2 regions of the Bacillus sp. OTU530 genome follow, and region 2 is predicted to be linked to the other one. Evidence: predicted binding sites of a transcription regulator. Region 2 holds the regulator's gene; the other holds the start of a gene.
The links. The regulator Rex, encoded in region 2, represses fermentation and respiration genes when NADH is low (regulators of the CRP and FNR family bind a similar motif). The targets are predictions, from matches to a motif close to TTGTGAAATATTTCACAA.

Region 1 (4,300 bases), on a different contig from region 2:
TAAAAGCAAAGGTGACGAAACAGCCGCCGAAACTCCCGGCCCGCCAGCATGTAGATGAATTGTTGGATGCCTATAATGACTACCGAAGATTGGCCTCCTTATTCAATGATGTATCATACGAACGAAAGGCTGAAGAATTGCTCGGGAAGTTAAAAGAATTTAGTTCGTAGCAGGGATGTACAAAATACCTGGTTTGAGCAAAAGCTCTTCACTATGACTGCGGGAAGCGGAGCGCTGAAGTGAGACAAGCCTAGAAGCTATACTTTCTAATGTAATAAAGAAAACTCGCCGATTGGCGAGCCCTGCCCTTGGGCGAAGACAGAGGCGTAGTTGCACTTATACTGTATTCCTAAAATTTCTCGCTACGTCGAATGGGCTTCCAGCTAGAAATTGATACTTTTACAGTGTAAAGAAAACTCGCCGACTGGCGAGCCCTGCCCTTGGGCGAAGACAGAGGCGTAGTTGCACTTATACTGTATTCCTAAAATTTCTGACTACATCGAATGGGCTTCCAGCTAGAAATTGATACTTTTACAGTGTAAAGAAAACTCGCCGATTGGCGAGCCCTGCCCTTGGGCGAAGACAGAGGCGTAGTTGCACTTACACTGTATTCCTAAAATTTCTCGCTACGTCGAATGGGCTTCCGGCTAGAAATTGATACTTTTTAAAGTGCAATAAGAGGCTATGCAACAGGAATTACCTTCCTTTCGCATAGCCTCTTTTTCATCTTATATATAGGCTGATTCCGTTTTCTTTCGTCTATGGTATGTCATCACCCAATCCGTTATATATGCGCACACCGTCACCGAAAATCCGGTGTAGGCGACTTGATCCCACGACAAGTATACGAGTGACAAAATGAGAACAAGCACATCGAAAATAAAATACACTTTACCAACAGATAGGCGTGACACTTTGCTTATGAGTATCGACAAAATATCGTCTCCACCCGTTGCGCCTCCGTATCGTAAAATAAGTCCAAGTCCAAAGCCGACAAGAACGCCTCCAAGCAGCGCTGCGAAAAATAGATGCTGCGAAAGGTTAATTTGAAACGGAGAATATCGCTCCATGAGAGAATAAAAAACGGAGAAGGAGGTTGCGCCAATGATGGTCTTAAACGCTAATTGCCTTCCTAATATCTTCGAGCCCAGTAAAATTAATGGAATATCTAATAAAAGAGTTGTGATGGACGGAGAAATATGGAATAACGCTTGTACCAGCAAAGCGATTCCGATAAAGCCGCCCTCTGCTAAATTATTTTGTACGTGAATATGATAAAATGCAGCTGCTAAAACAAATGAACCAAACAAAATCATCAAAAACTCTTGCCAACGAATCCTTTTCATGGTTATTCCTCTTTCGTAGTTAGTTTTTTCGGGAAAATCCTGATAGAAAACTAACTACTGCATATACAGCATAAGAGCGCCTTGCTCTTTTGTAGTTAGTTTTCTAAAAAACTAACTACGCTATATATAACAGAAGGAATAACGGGGTCGTTGATCCAACATACTTTCGCCCACTTTCGTTTTGTTTCCGTAGACAAACACTGTCTAACGAAAAAAGACGCTAAGTGTACGACAAATCTTGACGTTTCCAGATGCTCCTTCGAGCAACCATGGTTTCAAATCCCTTCATTATAAAGTATGTTCTTATTATAGCATATGTTTTCGCAGAATAAAAAATAAATGTATATTATTTACATTTTCATTACAAATAATACATATTTTGTCGAAAAAATATATATGAAATAGTTCACAAATGCTTCACACACTTTTTTTCCAATTATGCAGTATAGTATGAGTGTAGAGATTGTGATTAATTTCACAAAATTAAACAGGACTAGACATCATTGTTAGTCCACTAAGGAGGAGCAAACATGGCAGTGAAAGAACAAATGGCGCAGCAGGTGCAAGACACAAGTGCAATGATTCATGAGCTCGTACAAAACGGGCAAAAGGCATTACAGCAGCTCTCGACCTTTACACAGGAACAAATTGATACAATTGTTCACGAAATGGCCCTCGCCGGTTTGGATCAGCATATGCCGCTTGCAAAGCTTGCGGTAGAAGAGACGGGCCGCGGTATTTATGAAGATAAAATTACAAAAAATATATTTGCAACAGAGTACATCTGGCATAGCATTAAACACAATAAAACTGTCGGTATTATTTATGAGGACGAGCAAGCTGGCATCATTGAAATTGCAGAGCCAGTCGGTGTAGTAGCCGGAGTAACCCCTGTAACAAACCCGACATCCACAACCATGTTCAAAGCATTAATTGCGATCAAAACGAGAAATCCAATTATTTTTGCATTCCATCCGTCCGCACAGCGATGCTCTGCGCAAGCTGCACGTGTTTTATATGAAGCAGCTGTCAAGGCAGGAGCGCCAGAATCCTGCATTCAATGGATCGAACAGCCTTCTGTCGAAGCAACGAAGCTTCTTATGAATGATCCGGGAGTAGCGCTTGTGTTGGCCACAGGGGGAGCAGGTATGGTGAAATCTGCATATAGCACAGGAAAGCCGGCTCTCGGTGTAGGTCCTGGTAACGTTCCTTGCTATATTGAGAAAACAGCGAAGGTGAAGCGTGCCGTGAATGATGTTATTCTCTCTAAGACATTTGATAATGGCATGATTTGTGCATCTGAGCAAGCAGTTATTGTAGATGAAGAAGTACATAAAGAAGTAAAGGCAGAAATGATTGCAAATGGCTGCTATTTCGTTACAAAAGAAGAGCAGAAGCTGCTGGAGAAGCTTGTCATTCGTGAAGACACCTGCGCTGTAAATCCTGACATTGTTGGTAAATCTCCTGAAGATATTGCCAATCTTGCCGGCTTTACAGTGCCAGAGAAAACGAAAATTCTCGTGGCAGAGATTCTTGGAGCAGGTGCGAAATATCCGCTATCCCGTGAAAAATTAAGCCCGGTTCTTGCTTATATTCGTGTGAAAAATATCGAAGAAGGCTTCCAGCAATGCGAGAATATGCTGAACCTTGGCGGACTCGGCCATACAGCGGTCATCCACTCTACGAATGAAGCGCTGCAACGAGAGTTTGCCCTTCGCATGAAGGCTTGCCGCATTGTTGCAAATGCACCGGCTGCTCAAGGGGGAATCGGTGATGTCTATAATGCTTTCTTGCCGTCCTTAACACTTGGCTGCGGATCCTACGGCAAAAACTCTGTTTCTGCTAACGTAACAGCCGTACACTTATTAAACGTAAAGCGGATGGCGCGCCGTAATAATAATATGCAATGGTTTAAGCTGCCTCCCAAAATCTATTTTGAAAAAAACGCAACACAATATTTAGCTAAAATGCCGAAGATTTCCCGTGCATTCATTGTAACCGATCCAGGGATGGTCAAATTGAATTACGTTGATATTATCACACATTACCTAAATCAAAATCCTAACAATGTACAGGTTGAAATTTTCTCTGATGTCGAGCCGGACCCATCTGACGTAACAGTATTTAAAGGAGCGGAGATGATGCGCGCGTTCCAGCCGGACGTTATTATCGCCCTTGGCGGCGGTTCTGCGATGGATGCCGCAAAAGGAATGTGGCTCTTCTATGAGCATCCAGAAACAAGCTTTCACGGCTTAAAGCAAAAGTTTCTTGATATTCGCAAGCGTACATTCAAGTACCCAGAGCTTGGCCACAAAGCACAATTCGTTGCGATTCCAACAACGTCTGGTACAGGGTCAGAGGTTACACCGTTTGCGGTTATTACGGATAAACAGAACAATATTAAATATCCGTTAGCAGATTACGAATTAACACCTGACGTTGCCATCGTCGATCCACAATTTGTGATGACGGTACCGCCGCATATTACAGCTGATACAGGAATGGACGTATTAACGCATGCGATTGAGGCATATGTGTCTGTTTTAGCTAATGATTATACAGATGGCTTAGCGTTAAAGGCAATTCAGTTAGTCTTTGAGTACTTGCCAAGAGCATATAAAAATGGCAGCGATGCAGAAGCCCGCGAAAAAATGCACAACGCTTCCGCTATTGCCGGTATGGCGTTCGCCAATGCGTTCTTAGGTATTAACCACAGCCTTGCACATAAGCTTGGTGCAGCATTCCATATCGCACATGGCCGTTCAAACGCGATCTTACTGCCGCATGTGATTCGTTACAATGCGAAAAAACCGTATAAGCATGCATTGTTTCCGAAATATGAGCACTTCGTTGCGGATGAGCGTTACACACACATTGCCCGTGTTCTCGGCTTGCCTGCCCGCACTGTGGAAGAAGGAGTAGAGAGCCTAGTGCAAGCGATCATCAAGCTTGGC
Region 2 (4,300 bases):
TCATTTGTAATTAGCGGAGAACCGAACTTCTTCTCTAATACAACATTACGTCCTTTTGGGCCAAGTGTAACCTTTACCGCATTTGCAAGAGTATCTACACCGCGAAGCATCGCGCGACGAGCATCTTCACTGAACTTAATATCCTTTGCCATGTTTCATGACCTCCTAATAGTTGTTTAGTAAAAATGTATAAAATTAGCCGATTACCGCTAAAATGTCGCTTTCACGTAAAATTAAGTATTCTGTGCCTTCGTACTTCACTTCAGTACCAGCGTATTTTGAGAAGATAATACGGTCGCCTACAGCTACTTCTAAAGCTACGCGCTCACCGTTTTCAAGAACACGACCTGTGCCGACTGCCACAATTTTTCCCTCTTGCGGCTTTTCTTGTGCAGTACCTGGTAAAACGATACCGCTTGCAGTTTTTTCTTCTGCTTCAACGAGTTCAATCACAACGCGATCACCTAATGGCTTTAGCATGAAAATAACCTCCTCAATAAGTATATAAGTTTTATCTTATTAGCACTCGATACCAACGAGTGCTAACACACTTATTATAATAATGAATCCATTTTTCTTTTGCAAGCAAAAAACTCACAAAATTTGTGAAAACAACCATTGTTTTGCTTATCCTGACCCTCACACAGTATATCCAATCGCTTCGAAAACATTCCCTTCGTGTTCCAACCGTATTCTATGTTACAATGAGACACATACCATAAATTGTTTTCGATACAAAACTCTGTTTTCCTTTTTACAAACGAAAATTTATAGCAAAAAAGGGGTTATGTAATTTGAATAAACGCTACGGCTGGATCATTGTTACATATATTGCAATGCAGCTATCCGGCGCAATCGGACTACCACTTTTAATTAAAACAGGATGGTATAATCAGTATGAACGCGAGGCGAAGCTCCAGATAGCTTCCGGACATTGGGCTATTATCAGCTTTCTCACGGCCCTTCTCATTATTCTATGGCTTTTGAGAAAAGACCGGGGGCAGATTAGCACAAATGGCCAAAAATCAAATGCGGCTACAACAGTCGTTTGGATGATAACAGGGGTCTTCTTGGCCTTCTTCGCACAGACGATTGCAGGAATGATTGAAATGAAAGTATTCGGTATTGAACCCGGTTCCGAAAACACAGAACAGCTCATTGAAATTGCAGCTGCCACACCTTGGTTCATTCTTGTAACATCTGTGTTGGCGCCTGTACTCGAGGAAATTGTTTTTAGAAAAATTTTATTTGGAACACTCTATAAACGTTATAACTTTTTGGTTGCGGCAATTATCAGCTCCCTAATCTTCGCTGCCGTTCATTTGGATTTCTCCCATTTACTCATTTATATGTCCATGGGGATTGTGTTTGCCTTTCTATATGTACGAACACAAAGAATTATTGTTCCTATCACAGCTCATGTGATGATGAATACCTTTGTTGTACTTATAAATCTTGTATTTAAAGACGACATAGAGCGAATGATGCAAAAAGCTGAAAAACTGCAAGCATTTATCGGAGGATTTTAATTATGCGAAGCTCACCACTGTTTATGGCCACACTATATTTTGTTCTCGGTTCTGTTTTCACATACTTAGCCGTGACAAGTGTGGAGACTACGATTTGGAACTTTTATACGCTGCTTTTAATTGTTATGGCAACATTCGATTTTGGACTAGCCTTAAGGCTCATCCTTCTGAATATCAGGCTGCGAAAGCTAAAAACGCCTAAAAAATAAAAACGCGGGACATCTGCCGCGTTTTTTTTATTTTGGATAATGCTTGAGGAAGTAGACAAGCGTCTGCAATTCCACTGCCAAATCAATATGATGAATACGAATATGCTCTGGAACATCAATCCGAGCCGGCGTAAAATTCAATATACCTTCTATTGCAGTTTTCGCCAATCGATCTGTTACTGACTGCGCTACATGAGAAGGCACCGTTAAAATTGCTACCTTAATATCATCCGTAAGTCTCTCTTCTAGTTCATCTAGATGATAAACAGGGATATCCGCAATCGTTGACCCGATTTTTCCTGTGTCTACATCAAATGCCATCTGAATCCTTGTATTATTATTTTTCGTGAAATTATAGTTTAAGAAAGCGGTTCCTAAATTCCCAACCCCAATTAAAATAACCCCAATTACATCGTCCTGATCGAGTGTTTGACTAAAAAATGATAAAAGATAATTTACATTATAGCCGTATCCTTTTTTTCCTAATGCGCCAAAATAGGAAAAATCTCTTCGAATCGTAGCGGAATCTACCTTCACTGCCTCACTCAGCTCAGCTGATGAAACACGCTGCTTACCAGAAAGTGATAAATTTTTAATAAACCTGTAGTATAAAGGCAATCGTTTCGCAGTTGCCTGCGGAATCTTCGGCTGCTCCATAGATGTTCCCCCTCCTCGCTTCTCCCTACTCCATTTTATATGTTATTAGAATAAATTTGTAGAAGTTTATTCATCTAAAGCTTTCTTTGTATAATAGAACTAGACTATGTCACTCAATTTAAACTATACACTATTTTTAGTTATATTGAAAAACATAAGTTTTATGTAAGAGAGACGAACTAGAGGTGATTGCATTGATACTACTACAAGTGAATGGATTGGTAAAGCAGTATGGCGCTGATGTAATTCTATCAAATATAAAGCTAGAGGTACAAACACGTGACCGCGTTGCGCTTGTCGGCCGCAACGGTGCGGGTAAATCTACGCTTTTAAAAATCATTGCCGGCGAGCTATCGTATGATGGAGGAGAAATCATCAAGCCAAAGGATGTAACAATGGGATATCTAGCCCAGAATACTGGATTAGAAACTTCCTTAACCATTTGGGAGGAAATGATTACCGTATTCGCTGAGCTGCAAGCAACCGAGCGGGAAATCCGCCGGCTAGAGCAAGAGATGGGACGCGAGGAAGTATTTACTGATGAAACGCGCTACAATAAACTGCTTTCCGATTATGACAGATTACAGCAAACGTATAAAGAAAAGGGAGGCTATCAATATGAAGCAGATATTCGTTCCATATTGAGCGGGCTGGGTTTTCCGATCGAAACGCACGGCACAGTCATCTCTACCTTAAGCGGCGGGCAGAAAACGAGGCTCGCTCTCGGCAAGATGCTGCTTACAAAACCAGATTTACTTATTCTGGATGAACCGACAAACCATCTTGATATTGAGACACTTACATGGTTAGAGCAGTATTTACAGGGCTATCCCGGAGCAATCTTAATTGTTTCACATGATCGCTATTTCTTGGATCGTCTTGTAACACAGGTATACGAAATTTCCAATAAGCAAAGTAAAAAATTCACAGGAAATTATAGTAAATATTTAGAAGAAAAAGCTGCCTCCTATGAACTGGAGATGAAGCGCTATGAAAAGCAGCAGGAAGAAGTATCAAAAATACAGGATTTCATCCAACGAAATATCGCTCGTGCTTCTACAACCAAACGGGCGCAAAGCAGACGAAAACAGCTTGAACGAATGGACTTAATGGAAAGACCTCTCGGCGATGAAAAATCGGCTTCCTTTCACTTTGATATTGACCGGCAAAGCGGAAATGATGTGCTAAAGGTGAAAGATTTAAAAATAGGATATGCAAACGAGGCCATCGCTCAGCATATTCATATGCATCTTACACGAGGGGACAGCATCGCTCTTGTTGGACCGAACGGAATTGGAAAATCAACGCTTCTAAAATCCATTATCGAACGGCTGAAGCCGCTGCAAGGAACGATTTCCTTTGGTTCAAATGTTACGGTTGGCTACTATGATCAGGAACAAGCAAACTTGACCTCCTCCAAACGTGTTCTGGATGAGCTATGGGATGAATTCCCGCTAAAACCGGAAAAAGAAATTCGTACAGTTCTCGGCAACTTTTTATTTTCTGGAGATGATGTATTAAAGCCCGTCTCTTCGTTAAGCGGTGGCGAAAAGGCTCGTGTCGCCCTCGCTAAACTTATGATGCAAAGGTCAAACTTTCTAATCTTGGATGAGCCGACAAACCATCTGGATTTAAGTAGTAAAGAAATATTAGAGAATGCCTTAATCGATTTTCCTGGCACCCTTTTATTTGTTTCCCATGACCGTTATTTTATCAATCGTGTAGCTACAAAGGTGATTGAGCTGTCAAGGGAGGGCTCAGAGGAGTATCTAGGTGACTATGACTATTATGTACAAAAGAAAGCGGAAATGTTAGAGCGGGCACAACTACAGCAAGAGGAACAAGGGCAGCCAGCTAAGGTTGAGCAAACAGCAGAAAAACGAACCTATCTTGAGGATAAAGAGC

Region 1: a site for Rex is predicted at 1,810-1,827, ahead of adhE (bifunctional acetaldehyde-CoA/alcohol dehydrogenase). Genes of this name have one in related genera too.

What each region holds. Positions count from the first base shown of each region.
Region 1 covers NZ_JASATP010000030.1:50,838-55,137, reverse strand. The annotation lists gene AAHB12_RS20075 (histidinol dehydrogenase) at 1-170, shown strand, start outside; gene AAHB12_RS20070 (YitT family protein) at 729-1,346, opposite strand; gene adhE (bifunctional acetaldehyde-CoA/alcohol dehydrogenase) at 1,877-4,300, shown strand, end outside.
Region 2 covers NZ_JASATP010000084.1:3,809-8,108, reverse strand. The annotation lists gene groL (chaperonin GroEL) at 1-152, opposite strand, end outside; gene groES (co-chaperone GroES) at 196-480, opposite strand; gene AAHB12_RS29860 (CPBP family intramembrane glutamic endopeptidase) at 795-1,529, shown strand; gene AAHB12_RS29855 (YdiK family protein) at 1,532-1,738, shown strand; gene AAHB12_RS29850 (redox-sensing transcriptional repressor Rex) at 1,766-2,395, opposite strand; gene AAHB12_RS29845 (ABC-F family ATP-binding cassette domain-containing protein) at 2,590-4,300, shown strand, end outside.